Regions from separate parts of the Microbispora sp. H10836 genome, predicted to be linked through region 1. Evidence: riboswitches for the same ligand, from Rfam matches in the RefSeq annotation. Region 1 holds a riboswitch; each other region holds the start of a gene.
What was found. A riboswitch is a leader RNA that binds a small molecule or an ion and turns the genes downstream of it on or off. The one in region 1 is predicted to bind S-adenosylmethionine.
Positions count from the first base shown of each region.

Region 2: linked by a shared signal. The riboswitch ahead of thrC (threonine synthase) and the one ahead of HHX30_RS39130 (aminotransferase class V-fold PLP-dependent enzyme) in region 1 are both predicted to bind S-adenosylmethionine.
Region 3: linked by a shared signal. The riboswitch ahead of HHX30_RS33085 (DUF3293 domain-containing protein) and the one ahead of HHX30_RS39130 (aminotransferase class V-fold PLP-dependent enzyme) in region 1 are both predicted to bind S-adenosylmethionine.

Region 1 is NZ_JABBWU010000038.1:17,471-20,723, forward strand. It holds gene HHX30_RS39120 (antibiotic biosynthesis monooxygenase) at 1-1, shown strand, start outside; gene HHX30_RS39125 (cytochrome P450) at 1-1,180, opposite strand, end outside; SAM riboswitch class IV at 1,260-1,375, shown strand; gene HHX30_RS39130 (aminotransferase class V-fold PLP-dependent enzyme) at 1,425-2,705, shown strand; gene HHX30_RS39135 (helix-turn-helix transcriptional regulator) at 2,736-3,245, opposite strand.
Region 2 is NZ_JABBWU010000021.1:136,083-139,335, forward strand. It holds gene thrC (threonine synthase) at 39-1,313, opposite strand; SAM riboswitch class I at 1,328-1,467, opposite strand; gene HHX30_RS31710 (RNA polymerase sigma factor) at 1,565-2,116, opposite strand; gene HHX30_RS31715 (trehalose-6-phosphate synthase) at 2,220-3,253, shown strand, end outside.
Region 3 is NZ_JABBWU010000023.1:124,717-127,969, reverse strand. It holds gene HHX30_RS33090 (tetratricopeptide repeat protein) at 1-274, opposite strand, end outside; gene HHX30_RS33085 (DUF3293 domain-containing protein) at 374-1,312, opposite strand; SAM riboswitch class IV at 1,360-1,468, opposite strand; SAM riboswitch class IV at 1,549-1,667, shown strand; gene HHX30_RS33080 (ACT domain-containing protein) at 1,857-2,255, shown strand; gene HHX30_RS33075 (hypothetical protein) at 2,530-2,733, shown strand; gene HHX30_RS33070 (vanadium-dependent haloperoxidase) at 3,070-3,253, shown strand, end outside.

The DNA.
Region 1 (3,253 bases):
ATTCCAGGCCGCGCATGATGTAGCTGGGCTTCCAGGTCGGCTCCTCGGCGAGCTCCAGGCCGGGGGCGAGGCGCAGCAGCGCGCCGAAGGACTCCGCCATCTCGACCCGCGCGAGCGGCGCGCCGAGGCAGAAGTGGATGCCGGCACCGAACGAGATGTGCGGGTTGTCCGCCCGGCCGATGTCCAGGCGGTCCGGGTCGGCGAAGACCTCGGGGTCCCGGTTCGCCGAGCCGAACAGCAACGCGATCTCCACACCCCGGGGGATCGTCACCCCGCCGACCTCGATGTCCTCGAGCACCCACCGCTCGAACATCTGCGCCGGGGTGTCGTAGCGCAGCAGCTCCTCGACCGCCGTCGGCATCAGGCCGGGGTCGGCGCGCAGCCGCTCCAGCTCGCCGGGGTTGCGGAACAGCGCCCACCACCCGCTGCCGGTGGCGTTGACCGTGGCTTCGTGCCCGGCGTTGAGCAGCAGCACGCAGGTGCCGATCAGCTCGTCCTCGGTCAGCCGGTCGCCGTCGTCCACCACCTGCGCGAGCGCGGAGATCATGTCGTCGCCCGGCCGGTCCCTGCGCGCCCTGGCCAGCCCGCGCAGGTACTCGGCGAACTCCGTCGCGGCGCGTACGGCCGTGTGCTGGACCTCCGGGGCCGGGTTCAGCTCGTACATCCCGCAGATGTCGGCCGACCAGGGGCGCAGGAGGTGGCGGTCGGCCTCGGGCACGCCCAGCATCTCGGCGATCACGGTGACCGGCAGCGGCTCGGCGACCTCGGCCAGCAGGTCGCCGCCGCCGCGCTCGACCAGTCCCTCGGTCAGCTCGGTCGCGATCCTGCGTACGCGCGGGCGCAGCGACTCGACCATCCGGGGCGTGAAGGCCTTGGACACCAGGCGGCGCAGCCGCGTGTGCACCGGGGGCTCCACGTCGAGCATGCCGGCCCGGATCACCCGCCAGAACGGCTTCTGGAAGTCCGGCTCGGGCTCCCGGCCGAACTCCTCATGGGTGGCCACGTGCAGGTAGGACCGGCCCAGCCGGCGGTCGCGCAGCAGCGCGTTCACGTCGGCGTGCCGGGCGACCAGCCACTGCCCGGTCGGCTCGAAGAAGCTGACCGGCTCGTTGTCCCGCAGGTCGCGGTAGGCGTCGTACGGGTGAGCCACGAACTCGGGATTCCAAGGATCAAACTTCACAATGCACACCATAACGGCAAATCCGCCTCTCACCAGCGGGCTTGCCTTCGAGCCCGGATGCCGGGTTATAGTGCGCTCAGGTCATGAGTGCCAGCATCAAGCCCCGGCTTGCTGGCCGGCAACCCTCGCGCTCGCGGCGGGGTGCCCCGGGTGAGGACCGGGTCCGGCACGAGGTGTGCCGGACAAGCGCGGGCTCCGCCGTACGACGCCATGGCCGGGGTCCCAGACCCGAGGAGGCTTGGCGTTGTCCGCACTCACCTTCGTCCAGCAGGCCGTCACCCGCATCTCCGAGCCCGTACGCCTACCGGCTGTCGTGGGCGCCGGCCTGGAGGTGCCCGTCAGGGGCGGCAGGCTCGTGCCGTACGCGAACCTCGACTACGCGGCGAGCGCGCCCTGTCTCGAGCCGGTGAACGCCACCGTCGCGGCGGCGTTGCCGGCCTACTCCAGCGTCCACCGGGGCGCGGGCTACGCCTCACAGCTCACCACCGCGCGGTACGAGCAGGCCAGGCACACCGTGCGGGCCTTCGTCGGCGCCCGTCCCGGCGACGCCCTGATCTTCGTGCGCAACACGACCGACGCGATGAACCTGCTGGCCCGCAGCCTCCCCGAGGGCACCACCGTCGTCGTGTTCGACACCGAGCACCACGCCTCGCTGCTGCCCTGGCCCGACGCCGTACGGCTCGCGCCGCCCGCCTTCCCCGGCGAGGCGATCCGGGCGGCCGACGAGGCGCTGGCCGCGATCGAGGGCCCGGCCCTGCTCGTCGTGACCGCCGCCTCCAACGTCACGGGCGAGCTGTGGCCGATCGCCGGGCTGGCCCACGTCGCCCACCGGCACGGCGCGCGGATCGCCGTGGACGCCGCCCAGTTCGTCCCCCATCGCGGGCTCAACCTCGCCGCGCTCGACCTCGACTACGTGGCGTTCTCCGGGCACAAGCTCTACGCCCCCTTCGGCGCCGGGGTGCTCGTGGGCCGCCCCGACTGGCTCGCCGACGCCGATCCGTACCTGCGCGGCGGCGGAGCCGTACGGTCCGTGGGCGAGACGGTGGACTGGAGCGACGACCCCGAGAGCCGGCACGAGGCCGGCACCCCCAACGTGCTCGGCGCCATCGCGCTCGCCGCCGCCTGCGACGCGCTGACCACGACCGGCTGGATCGCGCTGGTCCACGAGGAGGAGCGGCTGCTCGCCCGCCTGCGCGCCGGGCTCGCCACGATCCCCGGCGTACGCGAGCTGTCCCTGTGGGGCCCCGACCACCCGCGCGTCGGCATCGTGTCGTTCGCCGTGGAGGGCCGCACGGCCAGAGAGGTCGCCGAGACGCTGTCGGCCGACCACGGCATCGGCGTCAGGGACGGCAAGTTCTGCGCCCACCCGTTCGTCCGCCACCTCCTCGGCGGGGACGACGCCGGCTGCGCCGACGGCACGGTGAGCGCCGTACGCGCCTCGATCGGCATCGGCACGACCGAGGAGCACGTCGACCGCCTCGTCGACGCCCTGCGTCAAATCGCCGCCGCTGAAGACGGGAAGTGAGGTCGGGGGTCTCGCCCAAGAGGCCCCCTGTCAAGCGGCATCCGTCGACCTCTCGCTGACGGGCAGGCGCAGCGTCCGATCACCGAAGTCGACGACCAGGTCCAAGCGGGCCCCGAGCGCCTCTACATAGCGAGCGATGACCTCGATGGACGTGACCTCTCCATGCTCGATCTGTGAGACCCGGGCAACGCTCAGACCCATGACAGCCGCGACGTCCCTCTGGCCGAGCCCGAGCTGCTTTCGCGCCTCGGCGAGCTGATGACCGCGTGCCTCCGCGAGGAGTTTCCTGGCACCCTGCTCGATCACGGAAGGAGAGACGCCGGCCTCGTGAAGTTCCCGTTCGAGGTCGGCCCAGTCCCCCGGCACTCTCTTCGCCATGTTCACTCCTCTTCGTCGCTGGTGTAGTCGAGGTACAGCTGGCCCCTCCTCCCGAAGTGCGGCGACGGCCTGAGCGACTTGGATCGCCGAATCGAGATCCTCCTTGAGGAGCGTCCTGAACCAAGCGGCGTACTCACCTGTGACCTTCACCGTCCACGCCAAGAGTGCCC
Region 2 (3,253 bases), on a different contig from region 1:
TCGCTTTCGTTGCTGCCGATGGGCCTTGTGAAACGCTTTCAGTTGGCGAATGCCGCACGGAACGCGTCGAGAGAGGGACGGATGACGGCGGTGGGGCGGGCGTGCTCGGCCACCGCGTCGAGCGTCTTGAGCCCGTCACCGGTGTTCAGCACCACGGTCTCGGCGTCGGGGTCGAGGCGCCCCTCGCGCACCAGCTTGCGCAGCACGCCGACCGTGACGCCGCCCGCCGTCTCGGCGAAGACGCCCTCGGTCCTGGCCAGCAGGCGGATCGCCTCGACGACCTCCTGGTCGTTCACGTCCTCCACCGCGCCGCCCGTCCGCCGGGCGATGTCGAGCACGTACGGCCCGTCCGCCGGGTTGCCGATCGCCAGCGACTTGGCGATGGTGTTCGGCCTGACCGGCTGCACGACGTCCTGCCCGGACTTGAAGGCCTGGGAGACCGGCGAGCAGCCCTCGGCCTGCGCACCGAAGATCCGGTACGGCCGGTCCTCTACCAGGCCCAGCTTGATCAGCTCGCGGAAGCCCTTGTCGACCTTGGTCAGCTGCGAGCCTGAGGCCACCGGGATGACGATCTGGTCGGGCAGCCGCCAGCCGAGCTGCTCGGCGATCTCGTACGCGAGCGTCTTGGAGCCCTCGGCGTAGAAGGGCCGGAGGTTGACGTTGACGAAGCCCCACTTCTCGCCCAGCTCGTCGCCGATGAGCTCGGAGCAGAAGCGGTTGACCTCGTCGTAGTTGCCGTCGATGGCGACCAGCCGGCCGCCGTACACCGCGGCCATGACGACCTTGGCCGGCTCCAGGTCGGCGGGGATGAACACGCAGGAGTCGAGGCCGGCCCGGGCGGCGGCCGCACTCACCGCGCCGGCGAGGTTGCCGGTGGAGGAGCACGACAGGGTGTGGAAGCCGAAGTTGCGCGCGGCCTCCAGCGCGATCGAGACGACCCGGTCCTTGAAGGAGTGGGTGGGGTTGCCGGAGTCGTCCTTGACGTGCAGCGACCGCAGCCCCAGCTCGGCCGCCAGCCTGTCGGCCTTCACGAGCTTGGTCCAGCCGGGCTGGAGGTTGGGCTTGGCCGCCACGTCGGCGGGGACGGGGAGCAGGGAGCGGTACCGCCAGATGTTCGCCGGGCCGGACGAGATGTCCTCCCGGCGGATCTCGCCGAATTCGTACGCCACCTCAAGGGGGCCGAAACACTCCGTACAGGCGAAAATCGGACCGAGTTCATAAAGAGCGCCGCATTCGCGACACGAAAGACCGGTGGCGGGGCCGAACTCGACGGTGTTCGCGGCGGTGTTAGCGGCAGTGCTGGTGTGCGCCATGAAGCGAGGCCTTTCCCTCATCTTCGCTCGCGACCACCCTGGCCGCGAGCCGGAATTGGCACCTGTCCCGGCCGGGCCTCGTGGACACGAGTTCGACACCGGGGAGGTTGCCGGGGCTTCGCAGGGCCGGTCCCTCCACCCCTCTGGATGAGCATGTTCAGTTGTGGAACCTTTCCGAGAAAGGTCTCTAGCACTGTACCCCGGCGTCCTCGGTGTCCGTTCCGCTGTCTCACATAACGAGACGATTCGTATCAGCCGTATGCTTCGCCGAGGGCGTTCTGCACGTACTTGCGCGCCTGGTGGATACGGGACTTGACCGTCCCGAGGGGGATCTTCAGCTGGTCGGCGACCTGCGAATAGTCGAGCTGGCAGATGTCGCGCAGCACGAGCGCCTGGGCGAGGTCGGGCCGCTCGGCCTCCAGCGCCTCCATCGCGTCGAGCAGATCGAGCCGCGACCCGGCGATGACGCTCACCCGCCGGGGATCGGGCCGCTGATCGGGCAGCTCCTCCGCCTGCTCCGACGAGCGCCGCTTCAGCGAGCGGTAGGTGGTCCTGGCACAGTTCACGGTCACGATGTGCAGCCAGGTGCTGAACTTGGCGCGCCCCTCGAACCTGCCGATGTTGCGTGCCACGGCGAGCAGCGTGTCCTGCGCGGCCTCCTCCGCGTCCTGCCGATACGGTAGAAGCCTCTCGCAGTGCCGCAGCACGTCGGGCTCGATGCGCCGCAGCAGCTCACCGAGCGCGCGATGGTCCCCCTGGGCAGCCGATCGGGCCAGGTCCTCGGTCGTGTCGTCCAGTGCCATGCCGTATCCAGCCCTTCCGCGATCGGTTGACATCCTATTGACGGAGGTCGGCTTTTATTAATCTTCCGGCATGCGCGCCCGCTCTGATCGAGGGACAACCCAGATGAGCAGCACCGTTCTTATCGCGTCCAACAGGGGCCCGGTGTCCTTCACCCTGTCGGAGGACGGCGGCCTGACCATGCGCAGGGGCGGCGGGGGCCTGGTCTCAGGTCTGTCCGAGGTGGTCAGGGACACCGGCGTCCTGTGGGTCTGCGCGGCGCTGTCGGACGGCGACCGGGGCGCGGTGCGTCAGGCGCCCGGCGGCCGGCTCGACCGGGCCTTCGAGACGGGGCCGATCCGCATGCTGGACATCCCGCCCGCAGTCTTCCACCGGGCCTACAACGCCGTGGCCAACTCGACCCTCTGGTTCGTCAACCACCTGCTGTACAACACGCCCTTCTCCCCCGAGTTCGGCACGCGGTTCCGGCGCGAGTGGGAGTCGTACCGCACCTACAACGGCGCCTTCGCGCTGGCCCTGGCCGAGGAGGCGGCGCCCCGGGCGCGCGTCATGGTGCAGGACTACCACCTGACGCTGACCCCGGCGATGCTCCGGGTCGACCGGCCCGACCTGCGCATCGGCCACTTCTCCCACACGCCCTGGGCACCGCCCGAATACTTCGCGCTGCTGCCCGAGGACGTCGCGGCGGAGGTGCTGACCGGCATCCTCGGCGCCGACCACGCGGGATTCCTCACCGCGCGCTGGGCCCGCTCCTTCATGGACTGCTGCGAAGCGCTGCTCGGGGCCCGGGTGGACCACGCCGCCCGTACGGTGACCTACGACGGGCGGATCACCAGGATCGGCGTCCACCCGCTCGGGGTGAACGGCGAGGCGCTGCGGGCCCGGGCGGCCGAGCCGGACGTCGAGTCGCACATGACCGTGATCAGGGACCTCGTGGGCGACCGCAGGCTGATCGTGCGCATCGACCGCACCGAGCTGTCCAAGAACATCGTGCGCGGCCTGCGGGCCTACCAGGAGTTCCTGGCCACCCATCCCGAGTGGCACGGCCGGGTCGTCCACCTGGCGTTCGCCTACCCCTCCCGGCACGACCTGCCCGAGTACCGCGAATACACGGCGGCCGTGCAGCGCTGCGCGAAGGA
Region 3 (3,253 bases), on a different contig from region 1:
CGAGACGCGACTCGCTCTGCGGCCGGACCAGCTCGACGACGATCCGGCGGGCGAGGATCAGGTCGTCCACGCGGCCAAGGCGGTCGAACTCCTCGCCGAGGCGAATCACCTCGTCGGTCACCGCGTACAGGAGCTCCTCGGCGTCGTCGCTGCCGGGGATCGGCTCGACGTCGGGGGCGCGGGCCGCCAGCGTCTCGATCGACCGGCGCACCTCGGCGTCGAGCAGGTGGGGAGCCAGAGCGCCGAGCCTGGCGCAGGCGTCGAGGAGTTCCATCTACTGGTCTTTCGGGGGGAGGAAGCCGGATAACTGAGATGTAAGGGGTAGGGATCACGACCCTAAGTGGCTGCTGTGAATCAAGTCCACAGAGTTTTGTCACGGTCCAGTGACGGTCGTCCGACGCGCGAGGCCGTACCGGCTGGGAACGCTGGGCCGGATGAACACGACGCGGGCGGCCGCGCCCGCGATTCCGGCGGCCCGGGCGCCATGGCAGGTGTCGCAGCCGAGAGCCGTGTAAAGGCAGGTGCGCCGGTCGTTCCAGTCCGTGCCGACAGCCCTCGACCTGCTGATCCACGGCCCTCCCGGGTTGCGGCAGACCTCGTCCCGGGCCTCGCCGGTCATCACGCAGGGCCGCCGGGGCAGCCGGGTGACGACGACCGGGTCGCCGTCGGCGAGGGGTTCCCCGGTATGGGTGCCGATCGGGGTCAGCAGCCCCGCCGTCCAGCGCAGGACGGCCGGCTGGCCGAAGCGGCGGGCGACCTCCAGCACGAGGCTCTCCTGGGCTCCCACCGCGACCATCGACTGCTCGGCCCAGGCGAACTCCGGATGGTGGCATGCGGCGTCGGTCCGCAGGCGCAGGCCGCGCTCGTGCAGGTCGTCGAGCAGCCGCCTGTGCGCGTCCAGATTGTGGGCCAGGCGTCCCGGCAGGCCGCCCGGGTTCCAGCCCGTCAGCACGTGCGCGACCTCGCCCAGAGGGTGCGGAATCTCGTCGGTGTCCGGCCCGCCGACCGCGGGGCCCACCCGCAGGATGTGGTCGTCCAGCGTGAGGCGGAGCACGGCGCCGGTCCAGGCGGCGGCGATGTCGGGCTGCTCGTCCGGGCGTTCTGCGACGAACAGATCGGCCAGGTCGCGCTCGGGGGCGCCGGGCCGGTGCACGTGCCACCGCAGCTTGCAGTGCGGGCACTGAGCGTAGTACACGCCGGGGAACGCCTCGATGACAGGCTCGCGCGGCCCGATGTTCATGCCGTTGTAGAAGACGCCGCAGCCGGGGCAGTGGGTGCGGCGCAGGGCGTAGGGATCGTTCGGGACGGGCATCACGCACCTCCGGGGCCTGGGACCCCGGTGGCCCGACCGGCCCCGGTGATCCGCCGTTCTCCGCGCGCCACGCGCGGAGCGGGTCGTCACCCGGGGCACCCGCAGCGGGCGGGATGCCGTCCAGCGAGCCGGGGCTTGGCGCTGGAACTCGTGACCCAGGCCGGGACATTAACGACGTACGCGTTGATGGTCAACATCTGGCCAGAAACCGGACTGCCGTGCCGGCATCCGGTCCGGGTCACGAGGCCGATCGCGCCCCTGGACGTTCGTCGGCCGGCAACCTCGCCTCACCGCGCAAGGTGCTCTCCAGGGAAGACCTGGCCGCTGCCGGTCCCGGCAGGGGCAAGCGCGGATCTCCCTGCCCACGGGTAAGGGGGTCCGGAACCACAAGGACCCTCATGACCGCGTCCTGGCACATCTACGGCACCGCCGCCGTCTGTTCGCGGCGGACGTGCTCGCGGCCCTCGGCTTCACCGTCCGTCGCGGAGACGACCTCCTTCGGGCCTGCCTCGGGTGCTGACAGGAGGCTTGTAGGGTGCGGTGCGTGACCGGTGAGACCGATCTGCCCACGCTGCTGACCACGATGCGCCCGCGGCTCAACCCTGGCCGCTACGTGTTCACCACGGTCGACGGCGACGTCCCGCCGGGCGTCAGGCCCGTCGTCACGGTCGCCGAGGAGGAGGGCCTCACACTGGTCCTGCCGCAGCGGGACGCCGACGCGGCAGGACTGACGTACGACTACGTGACGGGCTGGATCACGCTGCGCGTCCACTCGGCACTCGAAGCCGTCGGCCTGACCGCCGCCTTCGCGCAGGCACTCGCCGCCGCGGGCCTGAGCTGCAACGTCGTCGCCGGATTCCACCACGACCACCTCTTCGTGCCGTACGAGCGCGTCGGCGAGGCGGTCGAGGTGCTGGAGGACCTCGCCCGGCGGTCCGCCTGACGACTCACCGGCGGGACCGCGCCCTCCCTGCAGGCGGTCGCAGCATGGGCACCCGTAGCGGAGCACCGGCCAAGCCCGCCCGCGCCCCCAAGGACCCCGAAGCCGCCCCGCCCGGCCTGTTCTGAACCGGTAGCGGCTCTCCCCGACAGCGGTCATAGTTCGAGTGCGCCTCGGCGCATCCGCAGGAACCAGAGCGATTGCCTTGACCAGCAGTATCGGTGAGGGGCAGGGACACTCCTCCCTGCCCACCCGGCGCTGCGAAAGGAGCGAAGGGATGTCAGACCTTCCCCAGGTGATCACCACGAGGGGCAGTGACCGTTACCACGCCGGCGAGGAATGCCCCATGTGGCTGGCCGGCCGGCTCGGCAGCGAAAGCCAGGGCAACCGCCTGCACAACGTCCTGCGGATGTCCGAAGCGGAGGCCCGAGCCGACGGCTGGACGCCCTGTCCCGGCTGTGTCGGCACCGGACACATGTGAGCTGTTAAGCGAGAGGAGTACCTTCTCGGCCTTTTCCCTTCCTGGAGAGGCCGGGATTCCAAGGGCTCGCGAGCGGAGGTAGCCTGCGTGGGTTTCGCTGACACAGAAAGGTCTTTTACGGCACCTTCCTGAGGCCGCCGGATCAGCTCTGTCCCGTGGGTATGCCGCAACCGATGGGAGCCCCCAGCGCCGACGTTCCCGGCTGGCGTGACCTCGCCCAGCATGATCAAGATGAAAGCGCAACACGGTCACGGACTTGATTCCGGTTGGGTCGATATCGGTTTTCCGGCGCCTTTGCCGCTGTGACGTCTTTTATCGGCATAGTAGTTTGCGTTCATGTTCAGCCCATTTGCTGCATGCCGGGCAGCCGCTCTGCGGCCCACGGTCGTCTGGGCGGCCGTCGCCGGGGTCATCGCCGCCGGGTCGCCGATCGCGCTGGGCTCATCTCCCGCGTACGCACGGGATCCGGGCTCCTCCGCCAACGCCGTCATCGTCTGGGACCGGAACGCTCAGACCGCGA